4 regions of the Neobacillus sp. DZ-9 genome follow, and region 3 is predicted to be linked to each of the others. Evidence: riboswitches for the same ligand, from Rfam matches in the RefSeq annotation. Region 3 holds a riboswitch; each other region holds the start of a gene.
What was found. A riboswitch is a leader RNA that binds a small molecule or an ion and turns the genes downstream of it on or off. The one in region 3 is predicted to bind S-adenosylmethionine.

Region 1: it holds a riboswitch for S-adenosylmethionine, as region 3 does, so the genes downstream of both, mtnW (2,3-diketo-5-methylthiopentyl-1-phosphate enolase) here and AC59HZ_RS10655 (YezD family protein) in region 3, are expected to answer to the same signal.
Region 2: it holds a riboswitch for S-adenosylmethionine, as region 3 does, so the genes downstream of both, metK (methionine adenosyltransferase) here and AC59HZ_RS10655 (YezD family protein) in region 3, are expected to answer to the same signal.
Region 4: it holds a riboswitch for S-adenosylmethionine, as region 3 does, so the genes downstream of both, AC59HZ_RS21325 (methionine biosynthesis PLP-dependent protein) here and AC59HZ_RS10655 (YezD family protein) in region 3, are expected to answer to the same signal.

What each region holds. Positions count from the first base shown of each region.
Region 1 covers NZ_JCAIOL010000002.1:376,515-380,718, reverse strand. Annotated here, with positions in the region: gene AC59HZ_RS06380 (methylthioribulose 1-phosphate dehydratase) at 1-200, opposite strand, end outside; gene AC59HZ_RS06375 (2-hydroxy-3-keto-5-methylthiopentenyl-1-phosphate phosphatase) at 194-865, opposite strand; gene mtnW (2,3-diketo-5-methylthiopentyl-1-phosphate enolase) at 866-2,077, opposite strand; SAM riboswitch class I at 2,152-2,260, opposite strand; gene AC59HZ_RS06365 (pyridoxal phosphate-dependent aminotransferase) at 2,339-3,517, opposite strand; SAM riboswitch class I at 3,713-3,866, shown strand; gene mtnK (S-methyl-5-thioribose kinase) at 3,966-4,204, shown strand, end outside.
Region 2 covers NZ_JCAIOL010000001.1:29,321-33,524, forward strand. Annotated here, with positions in the region: gene AC59HZ_RS00170 (hypothetical protein) at 1-403, shown strand, start outside; gene pckA (phosphoenolpyruvate carboxykinase (ATP)) at 420-2,003, opposite strand; SAM riboswitch class I at 2,268-2,397, shown strand; gene metK (methionine adenosyltransferase) at 2,662-3,861, shown strand; gene asnB (asparagine synthase (glutamine-hydrolyzing)) at 4,078-4,204, shown strand, end outside.
Region 3 covers NZ_JCAIOL010000003.1:453,880-458,083, forward strand. Annotated here, with positions in the region: gene sat (sulfate adenylyltransferase) at 1-77, opposite strand, end outside; gene cysP (sulfate permease) at 83-1,255, opposite strand; gene AC59HZ_RS10650 (phosphoadenylyl-sulfate reductase) at 1,188-1,904, opposite strand; gene AC59HZ_RS10655 (YezD family protein) at 1,982-2,140, opposite strand; SAM riboswitch class I at 2,209-2,309, opposite strand; gene htpG (molecular chaperone HtpG) at 2,483-4,204, opposite strand, start outside.
Region 4 covers NZ_JCAIOL010000008.1:58,762-62,965, reverse strand. Annotated here, with positions in the region: gene metC (cystathionine beta-lyase) at 1-1,123, opposite strand, end outside; gene AC59HZ_RS21325 (methionine biosynthesis PLP-dependent protein) at 1,123-2,235, opposite strand; SAM riboswitch class I at 2,317-2,432, opposite strand; gene AC59HZ_RS21320 (helix-turn-helix domain-containing protein) at 2,521-2,874, opposite strand; gene AC59HZ_RS21315 (polysaccharide biosynthesis protein) at 3,455-4,204, shown strand, end outside.

The sequences.
Region 1 (4,204 bases), on a different contig from region 3:
ACTGCATGGCCAAATTCGTCAACGAGTAAGAAATCTTCTTCTGTACGCTTGCGCTTATCTTTCCCACTTGCTGTTACCAAAAATCGAAGCGGGTGATCACTAACTTTAATCGCCAGGTTTCCACTTGTCCCCATAAACCAATCCCGTTCAGCCAATTCATCCTTTACATCAGCTAATTCATTCCATCTTTCCTTTAGCATGATAGTTCACCCACCTCAATTCTTTTTTTTATCTCCTCAATACAATCAAAGAATGTATGAAATTCCCGGTGGTTTATCCCCCACTCCAGGCATTTCTCCTGTAACAAATCTCTTGCCAATACTAAGTCGGCATGCTTTGCAGCTTCAAGATCCGTAACGGAGTCTCCGATGACAACCCTAAAGCTATTTTTATGATTCAACTGACGAATGATGCTCGGTTTACAGCAGCCGCAATCGTTTTTACATAAAGGATCACATGTATGCGGCCAAAGAATCCGAATTCCTTCTTCAGAAAAATCGGATTCATTGCAAAATACTCCTGCAAATGGCCCATAATCAGCTAGAATTGGATAAATAAAGAAATCGATTCCACCACTTACAATATAGAGGGGAATTCCTTTCTCATGTGCAAATGCAACAAACTCTTTGAAACCTGCACGAATTTTCGCATTTTCAATCACAAATTTTGTTATTTCATCTTTCCTATCACTTGGTAACAGAGAAAATAACTTACCTACACCTTTGCTAATTGAAATCTGACGGGATAGAATCTGATCTTTTATTTCCCCCCACCCTGGAGGTGCAAATTTCTTCATGATGGCAATGATATTATCACTTTCTGTTATCGTCCCATCAAAATCGCAATAAATGACTGGCCGGGACATTTACACTGTCACCTCAGCATTCCCCCATAACGTCAATGCCTTTTTGAGATCTGGGAACTGTTCAGCTCCTTGGGCTAGCAGTTTCCCTTGGAGGTTTGTTTCGATTGCCTGACGGAATGCTAAGCCTCCGCCACAGGCACCATCTGGATGACCATGGACGCCGCCGCCTGCGTTAATGACTGAATCGATCCCAAAGTCACGAATTAATAAAGGAACAAGTCCTGGGTGGATTCCTGCGGAAGGGACAGGGAATGCCTTTAGGAAGGTATCCGCCTTCGTTAATTCACTGGCAATCGCGAGCGCAGATGTTTTTTCCAATGCTACAGTTCCATATGGAGATGGAAAAAGTGACAAATCTGCACCCGCATACCTTAGCAGCTTACCAAGCAGCAAGGAATGGGAAAATCCAAATTCTAGCGACGATGTTAAAGCCCCGCTGACTGCAGGATGGGCCATAAGCGGAAGACCTATTTCATCGTCCTCTCTTAATTCTTGAAGAACATCGAGCCCATATGAAAACACATTAAAAAGTAAAAGGTCTGCTCCAAGTTCCGCCGCCTTTCTTGCTTTATCCCTAAGCTGAGAAGTTCTGCCTGTCAGATTAACAGCGTAAAGCGTTTTATGGCCCGTCTCATCATAGACCTCTTTTAACACCTTTTTCCCAGCATCGATTCTTTTTTCAAAGGGTGTTAGTGCATTTTCAAAAAGAATTTCGTCATCTTTAACAAGATCGACACCACCAAGTGCCTGCTGCCTTAGCTGCTCGGCTAAAAAAGAAAGATCTTTACCAAGTACTCCTTTAAAGATGCTCATTAAAAGCGGTCTATCATATACGTTTAATTTCGCTCTAATCCCCTCAATCCCAAATTTCGGGCCTGGGAATAAACGCTTAATATTTTCGGCAAACTCCAAATCCAGTAATTTTATTTTTCCATCCAAAGAAAGTTTTCCAAAAACAGTTGTTAAAATCGCCGGTATATCATTTGAAAAATTAAGTGTCGGATAGGCAATACGAATCAAGGTTTGATTTTCTTTTTCCGAATGAATTCCCTCGATGGAAACGACCCTTCCCTTATGCTTTCGTAATTGGTTTTGTTCGAGTTCGGGCAAATTTGTCCATGAACCCACTGTCAGTCCCAGTGCAATTTCCTCTGCTTTTTTGTCTGGATTTTTTTCATCATGCAGTAAATATGTAGCGATTAATTCAGACATTATTACACTTCCTTTCGTAATAACATAAAAAAACCTCTTCGAAAAGAAGAGGTTAGCATTACCAAACTAACATCTTCTCATCTATCAGCTGTTCGCTGCAAGAATTAGCACCGTGCTTAAAAATGGTTTAAGTCGGTTGCCGGGCTTCATTGGGCTAGTCCCTCCGCCTGCTCTTGATAAGAAAACGATTTGTAATATTCATTATTTTCACATTGGTTAACTTTAGTTTGGATTATCCCAAGAAAGAAATAAAATGTCAACCTATTTTTCAAAAATTTCTAAACTGCTAATTCTTCCGACAGCTTCCCTTAGTTGCTCCTCAGATGATAAAAGTCCAACACGGACAAAACCTTCTCCATATTGACCGAAGCCAATACCTGGAGCGACCATAATATGTGCCTGTTCGAGAAGAATGTTAGCGAATTCCTCTGACGTTAGTCCATCGGGGACCTTTAACCATGCAAAAAAGGATCCTTTAGGTGCGGTAACATCCCAGCCTAGCGAGCGTAAGCCGTCAATTAGGACATTCCTTCTTCTCTCATAAAGCTGATTTAATTCCTTCACACAATCTTGTGATGCAGTTAATGCTTCAGCTGCAGCTTCCTGAACAGCACCAAATAAACTTACATATAGATGATCCTGCAAAAGCTCGATGGCCGAAATAACACTTTCATTTCCTACAGCAAACCCCACTCGCCAGCCGGCCATATTATAGGTTTTGGAAAGTGTATAAATTTCGATCCCCACATCTTTTGCTCCTTCCACCTGCAGGAAGCTGATTGGTTTTTTTCCGTCAAAACCTATTGCCCCATAGGCAAAGTCATGGACAACGCAAATATCATTTTTACTGGCAAGCTTGACAGTGTCCTCAAAAAACTCAGCCGTAGCAGTTGCTCCTGTCGGATTATTAGGATAGTTGAGGAACATTAATTTAGCATTAGATAAAATTTCCGGTGACAGTTCCTCATAATCTGGTAAGAAATGATTACTCTCTCTTAACGGCATCATCGCCATTTCAGCTTGCGCAAGGGCGACACCAGACCAATAATCGGGATAGCCTGGATCTGGGACCAGAATGGTGTCACCAGGGTTTAACAAACACTGAGGTATTTCTACTAGGCCAGCTTTGCCGCCAAAAAGAATGGCGACTTCTTTATCTGGATTAAGGGTAACTCCATATTCTCTCAAATAAAATTCTGATGCAGCCTGTTTTAAATATTGATGTCCTTGGAAGGGCGAATATTTATGGTTGATGGGATTGGCTGCTGCTTCCTGAAGCTTGGCAACAATATGCGCGGGTGTAGGCTGGTCAGGATTTCCCTGTCCCAAATTAATAACATCATAGCCTTGTTCAAGAAATTGACCAACCTTTTTCACAAGGGAGGCAAAAAATTGTTTTGGAAGACTATTTAAAAGATTTGATGGCGGAAATTGTTTCAATACTCTCACCTGCTCTAACTATTTCAATTTTAGTTTGAAATTCTAGTCACAAATGATATAACTTTTATATTTACTTGTAAAGTAAAAATTCCGAAACGTTTTAGATGGCAATACAAATAATTTCCAAAAAATATTGACACTTATCTTTTTATCCTGTTATAGTACTTATCAGATTATTAAATTTATAAAAAGATACTCTTATCATGAGCTGGCTGAGGGATTTGGCCCTTTGAAGCCCAGCAACCGACCATAAACCATTATCAAATGGGGCGGATTTTTCGCCGGGGAAAACCCCAAAAAGGCACGGTGCTAATTCCAACAGAAGGATGTTCTTTCTGAAAGATAAGAGGTGCGACAGACATGAATGTCTTCAGAGCCTCTTTCAAAAAAGAAAGAGGCTTTTTTGTGCTCCATGCACATCCAAGCCTCCAAAAAGGAGAATAAAACAATGAGCCTATTAAAACAACAAACCTATCAACCATTAACCGAAGCTGCAGCAATTGATCTAGCATTAAGTTTAAATGTATTTCCTAAAAATGCGGACCTTACCTGCAAGGAAATTGGTGACGGCAACTTAAACCTTGTTTTTCATATTGTCGATAAACAGCATGATAAAGGCATCATTATCAAACAAGCCCTTCCTTACGCAAAGGTAGTTGGGGAAAGCTGGCCTTTAACCCTAAAAAG
Region 2 (4,204 bases), on a different contig from region 3:
CTTTAAATCGCTTGATTTACCCGGAATATGGAATCTTGAATTCACTGCAGGCAATAAAAAAATCGGCGAATTTTCCATCTATGTAAAAGAGCCCTACGTTAAAGTTGGTAATTCTACTTTGATGATTTCACAAGAAGATTTACACGCTGGTTTCTACGAGGATGTTTCCATTGAGGTAGAGGGAGATAACCTTCCTTCTGAATTAAAATTAGAGATATTTGCTTTAGAAAATGGAGAGGTATCCGAATTCACCTTTAAAGATAAAACAGATTACACGACAACGGATGGAAAAAAGATTTCGATGTATCAAGGAGATTTCAACCTTAATAAAAGCGGCAAATACCGTTTTACAATTTTACAAAAATCAGAAGAAGTGGAAGTAAGAAAGCCCTTATCAAATTGATAAGGGCTCGTTGTATTTAAGCGATAGGTCCGCCTTTTTCTTCGATTTCTGCAGCAACATTCGTAAACTTTTTAAAGTTTTCACGGAACTTAGCAGCAAGTTCTTTTGCTTTCACTTCATAGGCTTCTGGGTCTGCCCACGTTTTATTTGGCTGAAGAACTTCATCAGGAACACCGGCAATATGAAGCGGGATGTTCAGGCCGAAGATTTCATCCTTGACTGTTTCTACATGGTTCAATTCACCCTCAAGTGCCGCTTGAACCATTGCGCGTGTATAAGAAAGCTTCATACGGTTTCCGACACCATATTCGCCGCCAGTCCAGCCTGTATTGACTAAAAAGACATTGGCATTATGTTCAAGAATTTTTTCTCCAAGCATTTCAGCATAACGAGTTGCAGGAAGCGGCAAGAAAGGCGCTCCAAAGCAAGTAGAGAAGGTTGCTTGTGGAGATGTGATTCCACGCTCGGTTCCGGCAAGCTTAGATGTATAACCGCTTAAGAAATGGTACATTGCTTGCTCTTTCGTTAATTTTGCAATTGGAGGCAATACTCCAAAGGCATCTGCAGTTAAAAATACAATTGTATTTGGATGTCCTGCAACGCTTGGCAGAACAATATTGTCTATAGCTTGAATTGGATAGGCTGCTCTAGTATTTTCAGTTAATGTTCCATCATCATAATCCGGGATTCTGGATTCTTGGTTAACCGTAACATTCTCAAGCACAGTACCGAAACGAATGGCATCGAAAATTTGCGGTTCTTTCTCACGGGTAAGGTTAATACATTTCGCATAGCAGCCGCCTTCAATATTAAAGACGCCATTGGAAGACCAGCCATGCTCATCATCGCCGATAAGCTTGCGATTAGGATCTGCTGAAAGGGTAGTTTTTCCCGTACCGGACAATCCAAAGAATAACGCCACATCCCCTTCAAGCCCAACATTTGCAGAACAGTGCATTGAAAAAATATTGTTTTCAGGAAGCAAATAATTCATCACAGAGAAAATTGATTTTTTCATTTCACCGGCATATTCTGTTCCGCCGATTAACACAATGCGTTGTTCAAATGAAATAATAATAAAGGTTTCTGAGTTTGTGCCATCTACAGCTGGGTCTGCCTTGAAATTAGGAGCAGAGATTACCGTAAAGCCTGCTTCATGTTCAAGCAATTCGTCTTCTGATGGACGAATAAACAGCTGGTGAGCGAATAGATTATGCCAAGCAAATTCATTTACGACTTGAATTGGCAGTTGCGATTTTTTATCGGCTCCGGCAAAACCTTTGAATACAAAGAGCTCATTTTGTTCCTTTAAGTACTCTAATACCTTGTGATAGAGGTTAGTAAATACTTCTTCGGAAATAGGCTGATTGGATCCCCAAGCGATTTTATCCTTTGTTGAATTTTCAACGACAATAAATTTATCTTGTGGTGAACGTCCTGTATACTTGCCTGTGGAAACACGAACTGCACCAGTTGAAGTTAAGGATCCTTCATTTCGGTTTAGAATTTTTTCAACTAGCTGAGGAACTGATAATTGAACTTGGACATTATTTTCTTTAAGTAATTGCTTTAATTCATTGGGAATATGAACAGAATTCATTTTTAATTAACCATCCTTTTTATTTAATTTCAAATGGCGATTATTATATCAATTAGTATAACACATTTATAAAATTAGTCTATACTATTTAGTAAGTTCAAGTTGTATTTTATACATTATTCAGGGAATGCGCAAAAAGAAAATATTTATATCATGAAATTAAAATATTTTTATGTTTAAAGTCATTTGCATGGTAAAAGTTTCATAAATATCGATTGACACCGTTCGATATTGTAGGGTATGATTTTAATTTGAACGGATACTCTCTTATCCCGAGCTGGTGGAGGGACAGGCCCTATGAAACCCAGCAACCTGCAAACGAAGAATGGTTTTGTTTTATTTTTCGGGCAAAGGTGCTAAACCTGAGGCAAGGCTTGGCCTTGAACGATAAGAGTGAAAGGCACGCAAACATTTGCACTCAACCTTTCCTCATGAGATGGAAAGGTTTTTTGTTTTTGTGCTCCATAATCGCTTTTTCTTTATTCCATCGTGAGAATCTTCAGCCGGGTTTATTAATAACAGCTGTTATTAATAAAATACCCGTGTTTATTTCATACTACTAAGGGAATGAGTTCCGTATCAACCCGAGGTTAAACTAACAAGGTAACATAGCCCCACACATAACCTCACTTTATTTAATAATATAGGAGGAATTCAGATGTCAACAAAACGTCGTTTGTTCACTTCTGAATCAGTAACTGAAGGTCATCCTGACAAGATCTGTGACCAAATTTCTGATTCCATTTTAGATGCTATTTTAGCAAAGGATGCTAATGCCCGTGTTGCGGCTGAAACTTCCGTAACAACAGGCTTAGTACTTGTAGCTGGGGAAATCACCACTTCTACTTATGTGGATATTCCAAAAATTGTCCGCGAAACAGTTAGAGAAATTGGTTACACTCGTGCAAAGTACGGCTTTGATGCGGAAACTTGTGCCGTATTAACATCGATCGATGAACAGTCTCCAGACATTGCAATGGGGGTTGACCAAGCGCTTGAAGCTCGTGAAGGACTAATGTCTGATGAGCAAATCGAAGCAATTGGTGCAGGGGACCAAGGTTTAATGTTTGGCTTTGCATGTAATGAAACAAAAGAGTTAATGCCTCTTCCAATTTCACTTGCTCATAAGCTGGCACGCCGTTTAACAGAAGTTCGTAAAGAGGAGCTTCTACCTTATCTACGTCCGGATGGTAAAACACAAGTTACCGTTGAATATGATGAGAACGACAAACCAGTTCGCATAGATACAATTGTTATTTCAACGCAGCATCACCCAGAAGTTTCGCTTGAGCAGATCCAGCGAAACCTTAAAGAATATGTGATCAATCCAGTTGTTCCAAATGAACTAATTGATGAAAATACAAAATACTTCATTAACCCGACAGGCCGTTTTGTTATCGGCGGACCACAAGGGGATGCAGGCTTGACAGGACGCAAAATCATTGTTGATACTTACGGCGGATATGCTCGTCATGGCGGCGGTGCTTTCTCTGGTAAGGATCCGACAAAAGTTGACCGTTCTGCTGCATATGCAGCACGTTATGTAGCAAAAAATATCGTTGCAGCAGGTCTTGCTGATAAGGTTGAAGTACAGCTTGCTTATGCAATCGGTGTAGCAAGACCAGTTTCCATTTCTGTTGATACTTTTGGCACAGGTAAAGTAAGCGAGGATGTTTTAGTTGATCTTGTAGGTGCAAACTTTGACCTTCGCCCAGCTGGCATTATCAACATGCTCGACCTTCGCCGCCCAATTTATAAGCAAACAGCTGCTTATGGACACTTTGGCCGTACAGATGTTGATCTTCCTTGGGAACGTACCGATAAAGCTCAAACATTACGTGAGCAAGCAAATCTATAATTAGCCTGATAAGGAGTTGCATATAAATATGTAACTCCTTTTATATTATTAGAGTCTATTTTAATGCAAAGCGGGGTTTAAGTAGGTCGAAAGAAGTGAAAAATGATTGTACTTGATTTTCCTCAAGTTCACAGTTCCATTTTTATAAAAAAGTGGTAGTATTAGAGAGTATGTTTTTAGCAAGGATATTTTGAACTGGAGTAGGTGAGGTACATAATGTGTGGTTTTATCGGTTGTGTACACGACAAAACACAAAGCTATAGTGATGTAGAAAAACAACAATTTAAAAATATGAACGATATTATAACCCATCGTGGGCCTGATGATGATGGTTTTTATTATG
Region 3 (4,204 bases):
TCAACATTTGAAAAATCATAGTAAGGATCGAAGGCTTCTACAAGCTTTCCTCCATGAGGTTTTGGTAAAAATGACATAATGATCAACCTTTCTTTACTAGTTTAAATTCATTTGTGATTGTTGTATTAGAAGCCGCACCAGATGGTGAAGACTTTCTCATTAAGGACAGAACTCCGAAAACGGAGATGAGAGCTCCAATCATAACGATGATTGGGTAAAAGTTTTGGACAATTACTAATTGGATGATCGTATAGGAAAGCACCATTGATAATACGGGTGAAACAATCCAAACTTTCAACAACTGTACAACAATGTCCTTTTTCAAAACGGATTTCCCATGCTTGGCAAAACCAATTCCTATAATCGAAGACGTAGTGATTTGCGTTAATGGCACCGGTATTCCGAATATGGAAGCAGCAGTGACAATGCTTGCTCCAGTACCTGAAATGACACAGCCTTCTTCTAACTTAAGTGTGGTAATTTTTTTGCCATTTGTTTCAATCACTTTGTGACCAAGAAGGAAAGCACCTAAGGCAACCGCCAGACCACCCCAAAGAACTCCACTTCCTTTAGACATTAAACCCGCAGCCACTAATGGTCCAACAGCATTTGCCACATTGTTCATTCCTGCTGAAAAGGCTTCGAACAATCCCATGAGGATAACCATTACTACCAAAATGGGCCCAGCCTTTGACTTTTCAACAAAGGACTTTATTGGTTTTATTTTTAAAAAACTGGCAGCAAGGATGGCAATCACAAAGGCTGCAAAGGGTGTGAACAGCCAAAACACGGCAATCCATAAAAGCTTCCCTAGGTATACCGATTGATAGACAATGCCTGCGCCAACCACAGAACCTACCGTAACTTCACTGGTGGATAGCGGAATACCAAAAACATTTGCTAAAAATAAGGATAAGGCTGCTGCAGCTAACACAATTAAGGCAATCGCATTTGTAAAGGTACTGCTTGGAACAATACCGCTGCCAATTGTTTTGACAACCTCCCCGCCACCAAGCCAGGCACCTAGAAAGACCACTATTCCACAAAGGAATAAAGCCACTTGTTTTTTTATTACTCCGGCGCCATAGGAAATTCCCATTGAGGCGGCTGCCCCGCTGGCTCCAATATTTACGGCAAAGAATATTCCGATGGTAACAGCAATAATTGTAAGCGTTAGAACCCCCTCCTTACGATGAGTGCAAACCGCACTCAGTTTTGCTGCTTCCAGTCCAGCGCCCTTCACGTGAATCACCATTAGAGCTTACAGCCTGAGTACAAGGAAAACATCCTATACTTGGATAATTACGATCGTGCAGTTCGTTATAAGGAAGGTCTTTCTCGCGGATGTAGGACCAAACTTCATCCCAAGTCCAATGAATCAATGGACAAATTTTAATATTTTCAAATTTGTCATCCTTGTTTAGAAATTGAGTATTCTGCCTTGTTGGTGACTGCTCGCGGCGAAGCCCCGAGATCCATGCTTCCTTCTGGGTCAGCGTTTCCCTTAACGGAATTACTTTTCGAATTTGACAGCATTGGTTTGGATCCCGTTTCCATAAAGCTGATCCATATTGGGCAGATTGTTCATCCAATGTAAGTGCCGGCTGTTTCTTTTCAATTTTCAGTGTAGGGAAGCGGGCTTGGATTTTATCAATGACATCATAGGTTTCCAGAAAATGCAGCCCCGTGTCTAAAAAAACAATATGGGCATCTGGTTTCACCTGGTGAATCAAATCAATTAAAACAATTGCTTCCGCACCAAAACTGGATGCATAAACAATTTTCTCTTCTAGATAATTACTATAGGCCCACTTTAGAACACCAAGAGCTCCCTTTGTTTCATCTTCTATAGAAAACGAATCTGAAATTTGATTCCAATTTTCATAAGTTACTGAACTCGTCATTTCTTATTTGCCTCCTCTCAGTCTATAAAAAAAGCAGTCTTCCATCAGAAATATGGTGAAGACCGCCTCTAGTTTGTCTAGTCAGCGCGTTTATTCGATTGAAAACGAACCTTTTCATTTTTCTCAATTTGTACTACCTTGCCATCTTGCACCACTAGGGTGATGGATCCGAATTTTAATGTGCCAAGCATTTGCTCAAGGTGTGAAGCAATTTCTTGCCATTCTGATGGTTTCAGATAATTCGCCCCCCTTTTCACAAAAACGCCTCTCCCATTAAGGAAAGGCGTCTTCACTTATGTAAAACACCTTATCTCCCAAAATGAGCACATTTTGCTGGAATTAGCACCTTTCTTTGTAGGTTGCCGGGCTTCAACGGGCCAGTCCCTCAGCCGCTCTAGATAAGCGATATTTAGTTGATGTCATTAATCCTACTATACCAATAGGGATTCGTCAATATAAATGATTAAAATATTTTAACAATTTATTTTGTTTAAAAAACTGCAATTAGCATAAATGAAGGATGCTGTGAAAAAGCAACAATAAAAAGGATTGCAAGCCTCGCTTGCAACCCTTTTTATTTATACCATGATTTTGCAAATATCGTTTGTAAACTCAACTGGGTCATTAATTGGAAGACCTTCAATTAACAGAGCCTGATTATACAGCAGGCTCGTGTATAAAGACAATTTTTCTTTATCGTTCGCAAATGAATCTTTTAACGATTTGAATACTTCGTGATTTGTATTAATCTCTAATACCTTGTCCGCTTTAATATTTTGGTTACCAGGCATGGCTTTCAAAATTTTCTCCATCTCGATCGTGACTTCACCATCAGTGGTTAAACATACCGGATGGGTCTTTAATCTTTTTGAAACTCTAACATCCGTTACTTTGCCTGATAAGATGTTTTTCATATAATCAAACAGGTCCTTATTTTCCGTCGCTTCGCCTGAATCATTTTGCTTATCATCTGCCTCAATTCCGAGATCACCGCTAGAGACAGATTTGAATTCTTTTTCCTTGTAGTTCATAAGCATTTTAATCGCAAACTCGTCAATATCATCGGTGAAATATAGAATCTCATAACCTTTGTCTGCCACTAGCTCCGTCTGTGGCAATTTTTCAATTCTTTCAATGGAATCACCGGTAGCATAATAAATATATTTCTGATCCTCCGGCATTCTTGAAACATATTCATCTAAGGTTACCATTTTCTTTTCTTTAGAAGAATAGAACATCAATAGATCCTGCAGTTCTTCTTTATGTGTTCCGAAATCACTGTATACACCGTATTTTAACTGTCTGCCAAATGACTTGTAAAATTCATCATATTTTTCACGTTCATTTTTCAATAAAGCTTGTAATTCGCTTTTGATTTTCTTGCTGATATTTTTCGCGATCAGCTTTAACTGGCGGTCATGCTGCAGCATTTCACGTGAAATATTCAGTGACAAATCCTCAGAGTCGACCATACCTTTGACAAAGCTAAAGTAGTCCGGAAGTAAATCAGAGCATTTGTTCATAATCAATACTCCACTGGAATATAGCTCTAAGCCCTTTTCAAATTCAGGTGAATAGTAATCGAACGGAATGTTTTCCGGGATATAAAGGATGGCATTATATCTTACTGCCCCATCAACACTGATATGGATATGCTTTAAAGGCTTATCAAAACCATAATGCTTTTCTGCATAGAAATTAGCATAATCTTCATCAGTCAGGTCCTTTTTGTTCTTGCGCCAAATTGGCACCATACTATTGATGGTTTGTTCTTCTTGATAATCTTCGTATTCATTTTCACTGCCTTCTTTAAGTCTTTTTGAAGAAACCTCCATTTTAATTGGGTAGCGAATAAAGTCTGAGTATTTTTTAATGATCGATTTTAAACGATATTCCTCTAAATACTCATCGTAATTCTCGTCTTCGGTATTCTCTTTGATTTTTAAAATAATTTCAGTACCTACGGAATCTTTCTCACATGGCACAATCGTATATCCTTCTGCACCACAAGATTCCCATTTGTAGGCCGTATCGCTGCCTAACGCTTTGCTGGTAACGGTAACAACGTCAGCCACCATAAAGGCAGAATAAAACCCGACACCAAATTGACCAATGATTTCATGGCCATCCTTCACTTCATTTTCGCTTTTAAAGGCTAAAGAGCCGCTTTTGGCAATGGTTCCAAGATTATTTTCAAGCTCTTCCTTTGTCATCCCAATTCCAGTATCGATGATTGTTAGGGTCCTGCCTGCCTTATCAGCATTTACCTTTATGTAGTAGCTATCTTTATCAAAGGTTAA
Region 4 (4,204 bases), on a different contig from region 3:
TTATTATGTCATCAGGGTTTTCTAATCCAACAGATAGCCGCAGCAAACTATTTTTGATTCCACGCTTTTCTCTTTCTGCCTGCGGCATGGCAGCATGGGACATTTTTGCCGGATACGATAAAATCGATTCCACTGCGCCAAGGCTAACTGCAAAGACAGGGATTTTTACATTTGAAACAAACGAGCGGACCGCTTCTTCATCATCCAGCTCAAACGATAAAACAGCGCCTGCTCCCTCAGCCTGGGACTTCTGTAATTCAAATTCAGGGTGGTCTTCCAAACCAGGATAATAAACCTTTTTAACAAGCGGATTATCCTGTAAAAACTGGGCAATCTTTAATGTGGATTTTTGGGAGTGCTCCAACCGGACATGAAGCGTCTTCAGTCCTCTAAGCACCAGCCAGGCATCTTGAACTCCTAGAACAGCACCGAAGGAATTTTGTAAGAAATATAGCCGCTTTGCCAAATTTTCGTCCTTTACCACAGCAAGGCCAGCCACAACATCACTATGTCCGGATAAAAACTTGGTCGCACTATGGAGAACAACATCCGCGCCTAGCTCTAAAGGCTTTTGTAATGCTGGTGTAAGAAAAGTATTATCCACAAAGGTTAAAGCTTTAATTTCTTTCGCAAGCACACTAATTGCCTGAATGTCCGTTACTTTTAATAAAGGATTCGATGGAGTTTCCACATAAAATGCCTTCGTATTCGGTTTAATGGCTTGTTTCACTTGATCCAAATCAGTCATATCGACAAAAGTATGCTCAATTCCAAAACGAGTAAGCACCTCAGTAACCATACGGAACGTACCGCCATAAACATCTTCAGTGATCACAACATGATCACCAGAAGATAAAAGTAGAAATGCAGTCGAAATCGCAGCCATTCCGGAAGAAAAGGCAAAGCCTTTAATTCCGCCTTCGAGCTCCGCAATCACATCCTCAAGCGCTTCACGAGTTGGGTTTAAACTGCGGGCATAATCATATTTTCCGAAACTATCAATATCAAATTGATGAAAGGTTGATGCATGCTGAATCGGTACACTGACAGCTCCTGTAGCGGGATCAAATTTATGCCGGTTATGAAGAAGCTTCGTTTCAAAACAATATTCTTCAGTCTCCATTACACAATCACTCCTTCGTTAACTTTGGCTAATGCCTGCTCCAAATCAAAAATGATATCCTCCGCATCTTCAATCCCAACAGAGAAACGCAACAAACGATTACATACACCGGACTGAATTCTAATTTCTTCTGGAATATCCGCATGGGTTTGCGTTGCTGGATAAGTGATAAAGCTTTCGGTGCCGCCTAAGCTCTCAGCAAAACTAATCAGTTTTAAATTTTGTAAAAATGGATTAACCCACGATTCGTCTTTAACACGGAAGGAAACCATTCCGCCTCTTCCTGGATAGAGGACATCTGTTACTCCTTCATGATTAGAAAGATATTCAACCACAGCCTTTGCATTCTTCTCATGCTGTTTCATCCGAAGCGATAAAGTCTTCATTCCGCGCATTAATAACCAGGAATCAAAAGGACTTAAGACAGCACCCGCGCCATTATGATGGAAGGCCAATGCTTCACAAAGTTCTTTGCCTTTTGCGACAACTAGCCCGGCAAGAACATCATTATGTCCGCCTAAATATTTCGTTGCACTGTGGATAACGATATCTGCACCAAGTGCAATCGGCTGCTGCAATAGAGGAGTATAGAAAGTATTGTCAACAATCAGGAGAATCCCGTGCTTTTTGGCAATCTTGGATACTTCAGCAATATCGGATTCCTGCATAAGCGGATTGGTTGGAGTCTCAAGGAAAATAGCCTTTGTTTGCGGAGTAATTTTCTTTTCGATCTCTTCCGGACAACACGTATTCACATATTGGCTGTTCAAGCCCCACTTTTTATAGCCTTTTTCTAATAGACGGTAGGTTCCGCCGTATAAATCCTCGCTTACAAGCCATTCATCACCGGATTCAAATAAGGCAAGAATCGTTAATATAGCGGCCATCCCAGAGCTGCAGGCAAACCCTTGATCAGCGCCTTCTAAATCCGCGATTGTCTTTTCAAGAAGCTGGCGTGTTGGATTTCCGGTTCTGATATAATCAAACCCAGTTGATTGCCCAATCCCCTCGTGGCGGAAGGCAGTTGAAAAATAAACAGGCGGGTTAACGGTTCCAGTTACAGTCTCACTTCGATTTCCAATTTGAGCTAATTTCGTATCAATTTTGTACATAATGCACACTCCTTGTTTATATAAATAAAAAAAGCCTTCTTATAAGAAGAAGACTTTTGCTAAACGACCACATTGTCATTCTTCTTATCTAGCAAATTAACCAATAATTTGCAGGACTTAGCACCTTTTCAATGAAAAATACATTGAAGGTTGCTGAGGTGTCTTCGGGCCATTCCCTCAACCTCTCTTGATAAGAAAATAAATATTTTGACTTTTTATAAAATTTACTACAAAGAGGACATTGTGTCAATTGGTTTTTTAACCATTTAATTGATTAAAGCGCTTTCATCTTCTTTTTTCCCAGTTTTTAAATTTAATAAAGTTTATATATTCTTTAAAGTCATCCTTATTCATGCCATCATTAATGGCTTTTTCGATAATAAATTGCCACTCCTCGTCCAGTAGTTCCTTCCCATTTGGACTCGAAGGATTATCAGACTGATCCAATCCCGTTAGTAAAAACTCCATGGAAACATCTAAAGGCTTTGCCAGCTTCATTAAAAAATGAATAGAAGGGTTTTTATTAAGATTACGCTCAATATAGCTTAAATAAGATTTAGAGACATTTGCTAACTCTGCCAGCTCTGTAATCGAAAATTTTTTTTCTTCTCTTAATTTCTTTATACGCTCTCCAATCATAAGTTTCTCCTCATTACCATATTTATTTTATATGTAGTAAAAATGTTATAAATCTAGCAAGTTAACTGTTCGCTCAAACGAAAAACATTATTCAATTAAGCATTCTTTGGTAAAAATAGTATACTATATAATTCGTTCTATTTAAAGAACATATTTATATGAAAATGCAAAAAAATGATAGATATATGCTGGTTATCATGGAAAAGTAAACGAATTTCAACTTTTTTTAATTTGCATTTTTTTATAAAGGGATTATAATGTTCTTTATACAGAATAAACTTATAGCTGGAACAAAAAAATTAAAGGGTAAAGGTAAAAATTTTTTTATCTGAATTGTTCTATATTAAAAACGAGGTGTTCTATTAATAATAGGTGATGTCTTCTTACCATTATCAATGAAGGCACTCGGTCATGCTGTGGGTTGCAAAATACCTTAGACGCGTTTCGTCGTCGGGAGTGTGATGTGAGGGAGGGTTTGATGCCCTACTATTACCGATTAAAGATTTTGATGATCCTTACTTTAAGAAGATGGATAATCAAAATCTTTAATTTTAATTACTCTATTCAAAGGGGAGAAAGTATGACTTACCGACAGAGAGTGTCTCTATTTTTTTTAGTTGATTCCTGTATTGTCTTAACCGCAATTTTTTTCAGCAGATTCTTGGTAGATGCAACTGTACATGTCATTACTTTTTCGATTATTGTCACTTCTTTAACTATCCTAGTTAGCCATCACCTATTCTCGCTATATTTTAAACTGTATAAAAAAGCTTGGGAGTATGCGAGTATAGGAGAATTGCTAATTATATTTAAGGTGGTAACTGCATCAATTATTGTGGCAGCTTTACTTCAGAAGTTTTTCACTCTTGAAATACAGTTTCGTCTACTAGTAAACACATGGTTTCTCCATATTTTTTTAATTGGTGGATCCCGTTTTTTTTGGAGACTGTACCGTGATTCGCTTATTAATAATAACCATAATAAAAAACGGACTTTAATTGTTGGCGCGGGTTCAGCAGGGACAATGGTGGCCCGGCAGCTCATTAAAAATCAAGGGGCGGATCTATTTCCTGTTGGGTTTATTGATGATGATCTTCACAAACAGCAATTAGATATTTTAGGAATACCAGTTGTTGGGGGAGTAAACTCTATTGTTCAGGTTGTTAATGAACTTCGCATTGATAATATTGTTATTGCCATTCCTTCATTAGGCAGAAAAGAGTTAAATATTATTTTTCAGGAATGTGCTAAAACACCTGCTAAAACGCAAATCCTACCTATGCTTGAGGATATAGTCACGGGGAAGGTTTCAGTTAGTCAGTTCCGTGAT